Regions from separate parts of the Heyndrickxia sp. FSL W8-0423 genome, predicted to be linked through region 1. Evidence: a T-box and tRNA genes for the amino acid it is inferred to sense, from the RefSeq annotation. Region 1 holds a T-box; the other holds one or more tRNA genes.

The links. The T-box of region 1 lies ahead of thrS (threonine--tRNA ligase). A T-box ahead of a tRNA ligase gene usually reads a tRNA of that ligase, here a tRNA-Thr.
Region 2: it encodes a tRNA-Thr, which carries the amino acid that the T-box ahead of thrS (threonine--tRNA ligase) is inferred to sense. The anticodon was not compared.

Annotation. Positions count from the first base shown of each region.
Region 1 covers NZ_JBBPBE010000001.1:3,637,266-3,644,354, reverse strand. The annotation lists gene speD (adenosylmethionine decarboxylase) at 1-52, shown strand, start outside; gene nrdR (transcriptional regulator NrdR) at 207-662, shown strand; gene MKY81_RS18660 (replication initiation and membrane attachment family protein) at 908-2,290, shown strand; gene dnaI (primosomal protein DnaI) at 2,303-3,244, shown strand; gene MKY81_RS18650 (putative sporulation protein YtxC) at 3,338-4,195, shown strand; T-box leader at 4,276-4,503, shown strand; gene thrS (threonine--tRNA ligase) at 4,557-6,482, shown strand; ribosomal protein L20 leader region at 6,622-6,760, shown strand; gene infC (translation initiation factor IF-3) at 6,908-7,089, shown strand, end outside.
Region 2 covers NZ_JBBPBE010000001.1:1,955,679-1,962,767, reverse strand. The annotation lists gene MKY81_RS09925 (MOSC domain-containing protein) at 1-273, shown strand, start outside; tRNA gene MKY81_RS09920 (tRNA-Leu) at 955-1,036, opposite strand; tRNA gene MKY81_RS09915 (tRNA-Cys) at 1,043-1,116, opposite strand; tRNA gene MKY81_RS09910 (tRNA-Gly) at 1,122-1,196, opposite strand; tRNA gene MKY81_RS09905 (tRNA-Gln) at 1,200-1,271, opposite strand; tRNA gene MKY81_RS09900 (tRNA-His) at 1,310-1,385, opposite strand; tRNA gene MKY81_RS09895 (tRNA-Trp) at 1,388-1,461, opposite strand; tRNA gene MKY81_RS09890 (tRNA-Tyr) at 1,469-1,552, opposite strand; tRNA gene MKY81_RS09885 (tRNA-Thr) at 1,576-1,651, opposite strand; tRNA gene MKY81_RS09880 (tRNA-Phe) at 1,673-1,748, opposite strand; tRNA gene MKY81_RS09875 (tRNA-Asp) at 1,770-1,846, opposite strand; tRNA gene MKY81_RS09870 (tRNA-Met) at 1,865-1,938, opposite strand; tRNA gene MKY81_RS09865 (tRNA-Val) at 1,948-2,023, opposite strand; tRNA gene MKY81_RS09860 (tRNA-Glu) at 2,050-2,124, opposite strand; tRNA gene MKY81_RS09855 (tRNA-Ser) at 2,135-2,226, opposite strand; tRNA gene MKY81_RS09850 (tRNA-Asn) at 2,230-2,304, opposite strand; rRNA gene rrf (5S ribosomal RNA) at 2,314-2,430, opposite strand; rRNA gene MKY81_RS09840 (23S ribosomal RNA) at 2,542-5,495, opposite strand; rRNA gene MKY81_RS09835 (16S ribosomal RNA) at 5,684-7,089, opposite strand, start outside.

The DNA.
Region 1 (7,089 bases):
ACGAGAAACAATGGAACTTCCTCGTGGCATGGGTAAGGTGCAAGTAAAATAAGTAAAAGTAAACGCATGAATAGTAAAATAAAATAGTACAAAATAGCAAAGTAAACGAGGTGTATGTCCGTTCATCATACACCTCGTTTTTTCTTGTGATTTTCATCAATTTTCTATATCATGAAAGTAATAAAGCTATGAACGGAGCTGATGAAATGAAATGTCCATCATGTTCACATAACGGGACTCGTGTAGTTGATTCACGTCCAATTGACGAAGGACGTTCGATTCGCAGAAGGCGTGAATGTGAATTATGTACCTTTCGTTTTACTACTTTTGAAAAAGTAGAAGAGACCCCACTAATTGTTGTTAAGAAAGAAGGGGTAAGGGAAGAATTCAGCAGGGAAAAAATATTGCGCGGTCTTATTAGAGCTTGTGAAAAAAGACCAGTAACCCTTGCGGAATTAGAAAAAATAACTTTAGATATTGAAAAGCATTTAAGAAATTTGGGGCATTCTGAAATTAATTCAGATTTGATTGGTGAATTAGTTATGGACAAGCTAGCTAAAGTGGATGAAGTGGCATATGTCAGATTTGCATCTGTCTATCGACAATTTAAAGATATAAATGTTTTTTTAGAAGAATTAAAGGAATTAATTAAAAAAGAATAAAGGCAAGGCGAACTTTCCTTGCCAAAAAAAAGGCAAGGCGAACTTTCCTTGCCAAAAAAAAGGCAAGGCGAACTTTCCTTGCCAAAAAGAGGCAAGGCGAACTTTCCTTGCCAAAAAAAAGGCAAGGCGAACTTTCCTTGCCAAAAAGAGGCAAGGCGAACTTTCCTTGCCAAATAAAATCCTTGCCTAACAAGGCTAGAGCACTTGGCTAGTCTTTTGCTTTTTCTTATAAGGAAGTGTAAACCATGCATCAAATGTGGAGTGAGGTTCAACCTGTAGATCGGTATCAAGTGTCATTAAACGGTATTTTGCACGAATATGATCGGAAAGTAATATCGTTATTATATCAGCCGCTTATTGGAACAAACTGTTACAGTCTGTACACAACACTTTGGAATGAAGTGGAAGATAATCGATTATTATCTGATGAGTGGACCCATTATCATTTAATGAATTTTTTATCGTTAAATTTAAGAGAAATTTATGAAGCTCGTTTAAAACTAGAAGGAATTGGTTTATTAAAAACGTACGTTAAACAAGTTGGAGAGGATCGAAAGTTTATCTATGAACTGCAACCACCGTTATCTCCTGAACAATTTTTCACGGATGGGATGCTGAATGTTTTTTTATACCGCCAATTAGGTCGTACACATTTTTTAAGATTAAAAAATTTATTTGCTGATCAAATGGTTGATAAACAGGAATATAAAGAAATTACTCGGACATTTCAAGAAGTGTATACAACTAGTGGAGATAATTTATTCCAAGATTCAGATGCTAACGATGCAAGTAAAATAGGAATGGACGAACAATTTATTTCTAGGTCTTCCACTAGTAAGATAAATATAGAAAACACCGACTTTGATTTTGAATTATTAATGGCGGGACTGAATGAGCTTATCATTCCAAAGAGTGCGATCACGAAACAGGTGAAAGCTGCTATCACTAACCTATCGTTTTTGTACAATATAAATGCTTTGGAAATGAAAAATTTATTGTTAAGTGCACTTAACGCAGAACAAGAGATTGATATTGAACAACTTCGAAAAGGGGCAAGAGATTGGTACCAATTAGAACATTCCCAACAATTACCTAAGCTTGTTGACCGATTACAACCCGTCCTCTACCGATCCAATATTGAGGAGACGAATACTCAGGAAGAAAAGTTGATTGTTTACTTAGAAACGATTTCACCAAGACAGCTTTTAATCGATATTTCTGATGGCAGTGAACCATCGAAATCCGATTTACAAGCGATAGAAGAGATCATGTTTCAACAACAACTTCCGCCGGGCGTCATAAATGTGCTCATTCAATATGTAATGCTTAAAACAGACATGAAACTTACTAAAAATTATTTAGAGAAGATTGCTTCCCACTGGTCAAGGAAAAAAGTGAAAACGGTCAAAGAAGCAATGGAATTGGCTAAAAATGAGCATAAACAATACCAGCAGTGGGCTGATAATAAAAATGACCGAAAAGAAAAACGGAAAAAACCGATACGTACGGAAAAAATTCCTGATTGGTTTAATGAAAAGGAGGATAAACCGGTAAATCAAGAGAATTCAGAGGATTTTAACGAAAAACTAAAACGGCTTGAAATGATAAAGCAACAATATAAAAAATAGGAGGTGAATCGAATGGAAAAAATCAATGATACATTAAAAAAATTGTCTATGCGAACAAATTTTAAACAGAGATATGAAGAAGAAAGAAATGAGATTTTAAAAAATGAAGATGTTCGCAAATTTCTATTGGAAAATGAAGGGCGAATTACAAGTTCAATGATTAATAATAGTTTAATGAAATTGTATGAATTTATTTCTCAATCGAAAAATTGTCAAAAATGCCAAAGCTTAGATCAATGTATAAATATGATGCAAGGTTATGAACCTGAACTTATTTTAACCGGAAACTCCATTGATATAACGTACCGGCCTTGTCATCGGAAAGTTTATCATGATGAAAGAAAGAAAACCGAAAAATTAATTCAAAGCATCTATGTTCCTAAAGATATTTTAAAAGCTCGAATCGCTGACTTTGATTTTAATGCTAACACCCCGGGTAGAGCGATCGCGTTTGAATATGCAGAAAAGTTCGCTAGGGAATATGAACCGGGAAATAATATGAAGGGTTTATATTTATTTGGCAGCTTTGGGGTTGGGAAATCGTATTTATTAGCTGCTATTGCTAACCATTTAGCGGAAACGAAACAAATTTCTTCACTCATAGTCTATGTGCCGGAGTTTTTCAGAGAAATGAAACAATCGCTTGGGGATCATACTGTAAATGAAAAAATGGAAATGGTAAAAAAATCACCTATCCTTATGCTTGATGATATTGGGGCGGAAGTTATGTCAAGCTGGACTCGAGATGAAATATTAGGGTCTATTTTACAATTTCGTATGCAAGAAAATTTACCAACATTCTTTTCATCGAATTTTGATTTTGATGCTTTACTGCACCATCTTACTTATTCACAGCGCGGAGAAGAGGAGAAAATGAAAGCGGCACGAATTATGGAGCGGATTAAATATCTTTCTACGCCTGTACGTATCGATGGACCGAATCGGCGACACTAGAAAACAACCCTTTTTATTCATACCATACTTCTAAATTGTCCAAGCAATCCATATATATATAACATGGATAATTCCATGTCAGGGGGGATATGCTTGGATTTTATTTTTAAAGATTTGGAAGATGCAATTTGGCTTCATGAATATTTTATTAAAAGAAATAAGGCGGTTTGGTTTCACGAAACGACTTTTCAAAATCAAAAACAATATTTTATAACAATTGACGTCAAATTAATTTCGATTACTGATATACAAGAGGGAATTATACAATTTATTGTATTGAAAAAACGATTAGATTGGGTTCGTGATATTCTAGATGAGTATTTTTATTATAAAGAGGAGTCAGAGCAGAATAATATCCTTGATATCGTTATTGAAATGTTCAATGGTGAACGTAAGGAATTAACTAATATCACAGGTGTTATTAATGATGAAGAAATGATACAGAAGGCTATTTTTCCTTTGTTGGAACAACATGAATCGGTTTCATTCGATTCGCTGCTTAAATTTAGATTAAAAGCCTACTTCGAACGATTGATCCAATACGTTGAGATGGCAATTGATGAATATAAAATGGAACAAGAATATCAAGTATTTGTTCAAACGTTAAGGGATTATTTAGAGAAACGAGAACCGAAAATAAAAATTGTAAGAATTTATTTTGAAGGTTACGGGAAATTTTTTGATGAGCATTTTAAAGAAATTACGAAGAAAGAAATAGCCGAATTAATGGATCGAAGATTGTTAACTAACCATCCTATTTATATTGATTCTGTTACCATCGCACCGTTATTATCCATTGCGCCAACGAAGATTTATGTATATATTGATTCGGAGGAAAATGGCTTAATTCGTACAATCCAAAATATATTCGAAGAAAGAGTAATCCTTTTAAAAAAGGAGCATTTTGCGAAAGATAAGCAGCTTGTAATGAAAAATATGATTAATCGGTAATATCACTCTTGATTTTCTCTTGTGAACCGTCTATAATAACGTACATATTAGTAAAGTACGAATTGGTACTAGTAAATAGTTTAAATGTAATGATGAGGACAACAGTATTCCTTTACGGTTCCCAGAGAGGAAAGATTTGGTGAAACTTTCCAACACGAAATGAGTACTTACCACCTCTAAACTTCAACTGCGAAAGAGCATTCTATTAGTAGTTGACGGAACCATTCCGTTAAAAATGATCCGAAGTCATATCATATTTCTGATATGTAAACTAGGGTGGAACCACGTGTATATAGCTCGTCCCTTTCCAGGGACGAGTTTTTTATTTGTATAATTTTTTAACAAAAGGAGTGTAAAAAACATGTCTGACATGATTAAGATGACTTTTCCAGATGGTGCTGTTAAGGAGTTTCCATCCGGAACAACAACTGAAGATATTGCAGCATCCATTAGTCCAGGGTTAAAGAAAAAAGCAATTGCCGGGAAAGTAAATGAAAAATTAATTGATTTTCGTACTCCAATTACCGTTGATGGATCAATTGAAATAGTCACACCAGACCATAAAGATGCTCTAGAGGTGCTTCGCCACAGTACTGCCCATTTAATGGCACAAGCTGTAAGAAGAATATTCGGACATGTTAAATTAGGTGTTGGACCTGTTATTGAAGATGGTTTCTTCTATGATATGGACCTTGAAGTGTCTATTACCCCAGAAGATCTACAAAAAATAGAAAAAGAAATGAAGAAAATTATTAGTGAAAATCTCGAAATCGTTCGTAAAGAAGTTACTCGCGATGAAGCGAAAGAACTGTTTGCGGGTGACGAATATAAGCAGGAATTAATCGACGCGATACCTGCAGATGAGAAAGTAACAATCTATGAGCAAGGTGAATTCTTTGATCTTTGTCGTGGGGTTCACGTTCCATCGACAGGAAAAATTAAGGAATTTAAACTGCTAAGCATTGCTGGTGCTTACTGGCGCGGAAATAGCGATAATAAGATGCTCCAACGTGTATATGGAACAGCCTTCTTTAAGAAAGAAGATTTAGAACAACATTTAAAATTTTTAGAAGAAGCAAAAGAAAGAGATCACCGTAAAATCGGAAAAGAATTAAATTTATTTACGACTTCCCAAAAGGTTGGACAAGGTCTTCCACTATGGATGCCAAAAGGTGCAACCATTCGTCGGACTGTTGAACGTTATATCGTCGACAAGGAAGAGCGTCTAGGTTATGATCATGTATACACACCAATTATGGGCAGTGTCGATTTATATAAAACAAGCGGTCACTGGGATCATTACCAAGAGGACATGTTCCCGGTTATGGAAATGGACAATGAACAATTAGTGCTTCGTCCAATGAACTGCCCTCATCATATGATGATATATAAAAACGGCATTCATAGTTATCGCGAATTGCCAATTCGTATTGCGGAGCTAGGTACGATGCACCGTTATGAAATGTCAGGAGCACTTTCAGGATTACAGCGTGTTCGTGGAATGACATTGAATGATGCACATATTTTTGTTCGTCCTGATCAAATCAAAGAGGAATTCCAACGGGTAGTTGAATTAATTATTGCCGTATATAAAGACTTTGATATTACAGATTATTCATTCCGCCTATCGTATCGTGATCCTGAAGATAAAGAAAAATACTTCGATGATGATGAAATGTGGAACAAAGCCCAAAGTATGCTTAAAGAGGCTATGGATGGTTTAGGACTAGAATATTTTGAAGCAGATGGAGAAGCAGCTTTTTACGGACCTAAATTGGATGTACAAGTGCGGACAGCATTAGGTAAAGATGAAACACTTTCAACTGTTCAGCTTGATTTCTTATTGCCGGAGCGCTTTGACTTAACATATGTTGGTGAAGATGGAAAGCCGCACCGCCCGGTTGTTATTCACCGTGGAGTTGTATCAACAATGGAACGTTTTGTAGCCTACTTAATTGAGGAGTACAAAGGTGCGTTTCCAACTTGGTTAGCTCCGATACAAGCGGTTGTTATTCCTGTTTCACCGGATGTTCACTTTGATTATGCGAAACAAGTGGAAGAAAAGCTTCGTTCTGAAGGATTTAGAGTTGAGTTAGACTCGCGAAATGAAAAAATTGGTTACAAAATTCGTGAGCATCAAATGCAAAAAATTCCTTATATGCTTGTTGTGGGAGATAATGAAGTAAGTGAAAACGCAGTCAACGTACGTAGATACGGTGAACAGAAATCAGAAACAATTCCTTTCGAACAATTTATTGCTCATTTGAAAAATGAAGTAGTGAAATAAATTTCAAAAAAATGTTGCGGAAGAAATAAGATTTTGATAATATAAATGATGTTGCAAAAAGAAATCGTAATAATTATAAGCCATTGACATCAAATTGCGATGTATGATATATTATCTAAGGTAAATTGAATATTAGTTTGAGGAAAAGAAGAAGCACCCGCTTCTCGCCTGATTGACGCAAGATTGCAGTTGGCAGGTTTCGAAATTCATCACATTCTTAACTATTCATGCGAATGTAAAGTGCGGGTTCTTTTTAAGGCCCGTACTTTTTTAATGCTTGTGAAACCGATGTTAACTAAAAATTGTGTTCAAAACGGTATGTCGGCTTAATTCTTCACCCAAATGATGTATTCTATTAATAGCGATCGGCTTAAAGCCGGGTCTGTGCAAAAAAAACTTGGAGGTGGCTAATTATTAGCAAAGATATGATGGTTAACGATGGCATTCGTGCTCGAGAAGTTCGTCTTATTGGTCAAAATGGCGAGCAGCTAGGTGTTAAATCTCGAAATGAAGCAATTGAGATCGCATCACGAGTGAATCTTGATCTTGTACTTGTTGCTCCAAATGCAAAACCACCAGTAGCCAAAATTATGGACTATGGGAAATA
Region 2 (7,089 bases), 1.7 Mb from region 1:
GTAACTATCTCCAATTATAACGAGGAAAAACAACTTTTAAAGAAAGTGATTGAAACGACTCTAACTGGTTACTTTTTTCGGGTATTGGAAGAGGGAACTATTAAGTTCGATTCGGAAATAACTCTTTTGGAAAAACACTCAAAAGAAATATCCGTTTCTTTTGCTACTCAAATTCTTTTTCACCAAAAACAGGATAAAGCATCAATTGAAAAGATATTGGCAGTTGATGCCCTTGCAGAGGACTGGAGGAATAGATTTTTAAAATTGTTATGATTCTCTGCTGTGTAGAAAACTGTGGATGACGCTAAACCTAGACCAAAAAGCTAGTTTTTTTATGTATATCTTATTGAACTAAAATAGGACTGCCGAAACAGTCAATGTTATTTTACATTTTTATCCATTTTTTACGGTCTTTAAGCAGTTTAATGTCAATTAACTAAATTTCTTTAAGATGCCGTTCACGATGCAGGAAATTTAAAAATGCTCTAATTGCTCTTAAACGTGTGTCCATTGTTACTGTTTGCAATCCCTTCTCATTCATATAGAGAATGACATTTCGCTTTATCGCTTTATATGCTCTTTAGAAATAGTGTCTAGTGAGGGGGTAATTTCCTGTTCTCTTAGGATTTTAAAGAAAACAGATAATTCATTTCTATAATATTGGATTGTTTGAGGCTTAGATTTCTGATTTGACAATCATCAACAAATAAAGAAAGAGCAGTTTTGAAATCAATTTCCTTTACGCTTTTTGGACTGTTAATGATTGATACTCCTCAATAGATAATTCTTTTGTATGCCTTGCCATTTTTAAATTCCTCCTTGTTTAATGACAGGTACGCTCACGATTTTATGTACACAATAATTTTCAAAGAATCGTATTTGAGATAAATAAAAAACGTTCCTTACATAGAGTAAGAAACGTTGATTTCACTACATTGGCAAGCAGTGCTATGATACCGGTGGTCGGGGTCGAACCGACACTCCAGAAGGAACACGATTTTGAGTCGTGCGCGTCTGCCAATTCCGCCACACCGGCATAATATGGAGGCGGCAACCGGATTCGAACCGGTGGTAAAGGTTTTGCAGACCTCTGCCTTACCACTTGGCTATGCCGCCATTGTTGGAGCGGAAGACGGGATTCGAACCCGCGACCCCCACCTTGGCAAGGTGGTGTTCTACCACTGAACTACTTCCGCAAACTGGGCTAGCTGGATTCGAACCAACGAATGACGGAGTCAAAGTCCGTTGCCTTACCACTTGGCTATAGCCCAATAATAATATATGATGTAAATATTTATTTGTTCATAAATGGGGCGGATGATGGGAATCGAACCCACGAATGTCGGAACCACAATCCGATGCGTTAACCACTTCGCCACATCCGCCATGGCAGGGGCAGTAGGAATCGAACCCACACTGAAGGTTTTGGAGACCTTAGTTCTACCTTTAAACTATGCCCCTTTAATAATGGTGGAGGGGGACGGATTCGAACCGCCGAACCCGAAGGAGCGGATTTACAGTCCGCCGCGTTTAGCCACTTCGCTACCCCTCCATATCATTACTAAAAGTAATGACTGGTGCCGGCCAGAGGACTTGAACCCCCAACCTACTGATTACAAGTCAGTTGCTCTACCAATTGAGCTAGGCCGGCTTAGTCTATATAATTAATAAATGGTGGCTCGGGACGGAATCGAACCGCCGACACATGGATTTTCAGTCCATTGCTCTACCGACTGAGCTACCGAGCCACTTTATATATTTGAAGAAAATGGCGGTCCGGACGGGACTCGAACCCGCGACCTCCTGCGTGACAGGCAGGCATTCTAACCAGCTGAACTACCGGACCATTTTAATTTCAAATCAATTGCGGAGGCAGGATTTGAACCTGCGACCTTCGGGTTATGAGCCCGACGAGCTACCAGACTGCTCCACCCCGCGACAATAATATGGTGGAGGATGACGGGATCGAACCGCCGACCCCCTGCTTGTAAGGCAGGTGCTCTCCCAGCTGAGCTAATCCTCCAATATGTATAGTTAAAATTTATTAAATGGTGACCCGTACGGGATTCGAACCCGTGTTACCGCCGTGAAAGGGCGGTGTCTTAACCGCTTGACCAACGGGCCACAGTTTAAATGGCGGAGAGCAAGGGATTTGAACCCTTGAGACAGCGTTAACCGTCTACACGATTTCCAATCGTGCTCCTTCGGCCACTCGGACAGCTCTCCTAATGGCTCCGCAGGTAGGATTCGAACCTACGACCGATCGGTTAACAGCCGATAGCTCTACCACTGAGCTACTGCGGAATATTACAAGCTTGGCGACGTCCTACTCTTGCAGGAGGAGATCCCCCAACTACCATCGGCGCTGAGAAGCTTAACTTCCGTGTTCGGGATGGGAACGGGTGTGACCTTCTCGCTATAGCCACCAAACCTTATGGACATATATTATTATATATGATTTTTGAAATTTTTCAAGGATTAATTTAAAATTATTCCTTCAAAACTAGATAGATGAGAAACAGTAATAACGTTGAATCAAATTAGGATAAGTCTTCGACCGATTAGTATCCGTCAGCTCCATGTGTCGCCACACTTCCACCTCGAACCTATCAACCTGATCATCTTTCAGGGGTCTTATTTAGATAAACTAAGGGAAATCTCATCTTGAGGGGGGCTTCATGCTTAGATGCTTTCAGCACTTATCCCTTCCGCACATAGCTACCCAGCGATGCCTTTGGCAAGACAACTGGTACACCAGCGGTGCGTCCATCCCGGTCCTCTCGTACTAAGGACAGCTCCTCTCAAATTTCCTACGCCCACGACGGATAGGGACCGAACTGTCTCACGACGTTCTGAACCCAGCTCGCGTACCGCTTTAATGGGCGAACAGCCCAACCCTTGGGACCGACTACAGCCCCAGGATGCGATGAGCCGACATCGAGGTGCCAAACCTCCCCGTCGATGTGGACTCTTGGGGGAGATAAGCCTGTTATCCCCGGGGTAGCTTTTATCCGTTGAGCGATGGCCCTTCCATGCGGAACCACCGGATCACTAAGCCCGACTTTCGTCCCTGCTCGACTTGTAGGTCTCGCAGTCAAGCTCCCTTGTGCCTTTACACTCTGCGAATGATTTCCAACCATTCTGAGGGAACCTTTGGGCGCCTCCGTTACCTTTTAGGAGGCGACCGCCCCAGTCAAACTGCCTGCCTGACACTGTCTCCCACCCCGATTCAGGGGTGCGGGTTAGAATTTCAATACAGCCAGGGTAGTATCCCACCGACGCCTCCACCGAAGCTGGCGCTCCGGCTTCAAAGGCTCCTACCTATCCTGTACAAGCTGTACCAAAATTCAATATCAGGCTGCAGTAAAGCTCCACGGGGTCTTTCCGTCCTGTCGCGGGTAACCTGCATCTTCACAGGTACTATAATTTCACCGAGTCTCTCGTTGAGACAGTGCCCAGATCGTTGCGCCTTTCGTGCGGGTCAGAACTTACCTGACAAGGAATTTCGCTACCTTAGGACCGTTATAGTTACGGCCGCCGTTTACTGGGGCTTCAATTCAAAGCTTCGCTTGCGCTAACCTCTCCTCTTAACCTTCCAGCACCGGGCAGGCGTCAGCCCCTATACTTCGCCTTACGGCTTCGCAGAGACCTGTGTTTTTGCTAAACAGTCGCCTGGGCCTATTCACTGCGGCTCTCTCGGGCTTGCACCCTAACAGAGCACCCCTTCTCCCGAAGTTACGGGGTCATTTTGCCGAGTTCCTTAACGAGAGTTCTCTCGCTCACCTTAGGATTCTCTCCTCGCCTACCTGTGTCGGTTTGCGGTACGGGCACCTTTCACCTCACTAGAGGATTTTCTAGGCAGTGTGGAATCAGGAACTTCGGTACTATATTTCCCTCGCCATCACAGCTCAAGGTACATGGTGACGGGATTTGCCTCGTCACCCCTCTAACTGCTTGGACGCGCTATTCCAGCAGCGCGCTTACCCTATCCTCCTGCGTCCCCCCATCGTTCAAACGGTGAAGAGGTGGTACAGGAATATCAACCTGTTGTCCATCGCCTACGCCTTTCGGCCTCGGCTTAGGTCCCGACTAACCCTGAGCGGACGAGCCTTCCTCAGGAAACCTTAGGCATTCGGTGGAAGGGATTCTCACCCTTCTTTCGCTACTCATACCGGCATTCTCACTTCTAAGCGCTCCACCAGTCCTTACGGTCTAGCTTCTCAGCCCTTAGAACGCTCTCCTACCACGGACACCAACGGTGTCCATCCACAGCTTCGGTGATACGTTTAGCCCCGGTACATTTTCGGCGCAGAGTCACTCGACCAGTGAGCTATTACGCACTCTTTAAATGGTGGCTGCTTCTAAGCCAACATCCTGGTTGTCTAAGCAACTCCACATCCTTTTCCACTTAACGTATACTTTGGGACCTTAGCTGGTGGTCTGGGCTGTTTCCCTTTTGACTACGGATCTTATCACTCGCAGTCTGACTCCTAAGGATAAGTCATTGGCATTCGGAGTTTGTCTGAATTCGGTAACCCGATGAGGGCCCCTAGTCCAAACAGTGCTCTACCTCCAAGACTCTTACCTTAAGGCTAGCCCTAAAGCTATTTCGGAGAGAACCAGCTATCTCCAAGTTCGATTGGAATTTCTCCGCTACCCACACCTCATCCCCGCACTTTTCAACGTGCGTGGGTTCGGGCCTCCAGTAAGTGTTACCTTACCTTCACCCTGGACATGGGTAGATCACCTGGTTTCGGGTCTACGACCTCAAACTCATTCGCCCTATTAAGACTCGCTTTCGCTGCGGCTCCGCCTCTTCAGCTTAACCTTGCTTGAAATCGTAACTCGCCGGTTCATTCTACAAAAGGCACGCTATCACTCGGCGTCTTTCCGAAGGAAATACGCACAGAGCTCTAACTACTTGTAGGCACACGGTTTCAGGTTCTCTTTCACTCCCCTCCCGGGGTGCTTTTCACCTTTCCCTCACGGTACTGGTTCACTATCGGTCACTAGGGAGTATTTAGCCTTGGGAGATGGTCCTCCCTGCTTCCGACGGGATTTCACGTGTCCCGCCGTACTCAGGATCCACTCTGGAGGGAACGAAGTTTCAACTACAGGGTTGTTACCTTCTTTGACGGGCCTTTCCAGACCTCTTCATTTACTTCGTTCCTTTGTAACTCCGTGTAGAGTGTCCTACAACCCCAAGAGGCAAGCCTCTTGGTTTGGGCTTCTTCCGTTTCGCTCGCCGCTACTCAGGAAATCGCGTTTGCTTTCTCTTCCTCCGGGTACTTAGATGTTTCAGTTCCCCGGGTCTGCCTTCCTTACTCTATGTATTCAAGTAAGGATACTACTCCATTACGAGCAGTGGGTTCCCCCATTCGGAAATCTCCGGATCAAAGCTTGCTTACAGCTCCCCGAAGCATATCGGTGTTAGTCCCGTCCTTCATCGGCTCCTAGTGCCAAGGCATTCACCGTGCGCCCTTACTAACTTAACCTAAAAAGGTTGTTTATTACTTACTTAATGGATTCATCCATAAAGTGGCGATTCTCGGTTATTACTTGGTTATTTCTCATATTATCTAGTTTTCAAAGAACAAGTTTGAAAGGAATTAACCTCTCAAAACTGAACAAAACGAGAACGTCTTCGTTGTAACCACGATAGTGGTTTTCCTTATATCCTTAGAAAGGAGGTGATCCAGCCGCACCTTCCGATACGGCTACCTTGTTACGACTTCACCCCAATCATCTGTCCCACCTTCGGCGGCTGGCTCCAAAAGGTTACCTCACCGACTTCGGGTGTTACAAACTCTCGTGGTGTGACGGGCGGTGTGTACAAGGCCCGGGAACGTATTCACCGCGGCATGCTGATCCGCGATTACTAGCGATTCCGGCTTCATGTAGGCGAGTTGCAGCCTACAATCCGAACTGAGAATGGTTTTATGGGATTGGCGTAACCTCGCGGTCTAGCAACCCTTTGTACCATCCATTGTAGCACGTGTGTAGCCCAGGTCATAAGGGGCATGATGATTTGACGTCATCCCCACCTTCCTCCGGTTTGTCACCGGCAGTCACCTTAGAGTGCCCAACTGAATGCTGGCAACTAAGGTCAAGGGTTGCGCTCGTTGCGGGACTTAACCCAACATCTCACGACACGAGCTGACGACAACCATGCACCACCTGTCACTCTTGTCCCCGAAGGGAAATCCCTATCTCTAGGGAGGGCAAGAGGATGTCAAGACCTGGTAAGGTTCTTCGCGTTGCTTCGAATTAAACCACATGCTCCACCGCTTGTGCGGGCCCCCGTCAATTCCTTTGAGTTTCAGCCTTGCGGCCGTACTCCCCAGGCGGAGTGCTTAATGCGTTAGCTGCAGCACTAAAGGGCGGAAACCCTCTAACACTTAGCACTCATCGTTTACGGCGTGGACTACCAGGGTATCTAATCCTGTTCGCTCCCCACGCTTTCGCGCCTCAGCGTCAGTTACAGACCAAAGAGCCGCCTTCGCCACTGGTGTTCCTCCACATCTCTACGCATTTCACCGCTACACGTGGAATTCCGCTCTTCTCTTCTGCACTCAAGTCTCCCAGTTTCCAATGACCCTCCACGGTTGAGCCGTGGGCTTTCACATCAGACTTAAGAAACCGCCTGCGCGCGCTTTACGCCCAATAATTCCGGACAACGCTTGCCACCTACGTATTACCGCGGCTGCTGGCACGTAGTTAGCCGTGGCTTTCTGGTTAGGTACCGTCAAGGTACCGCCCTATTCGAACGATACTTGTTCTTCCCTAACAACAGAGTTTTACGATCCGAAAACCTTCATCACTCACGCGGCGTTGCTCCGTCAGACTTTCGTCCATTGCGGAAGATTCCCTACTGCTGCCTCCCGTAGGAGTCTGGGCCGTGTCTCAGTCCCAGTGTGGCCGATCACCCTCTCAAGTCGGCTACGCATCGTCGCCTTGGTGAGCCGTTACCTCACCAACTAGCTAATGCGCCGCGGGTCCATCTGTAAGTGGTAGCTTAAAGCCACCTTTCAATTCTCCTTCATGCGAAGGAAAAAGTTATCCGGTATTAGCCCCGGTTTCCCGGAGTTA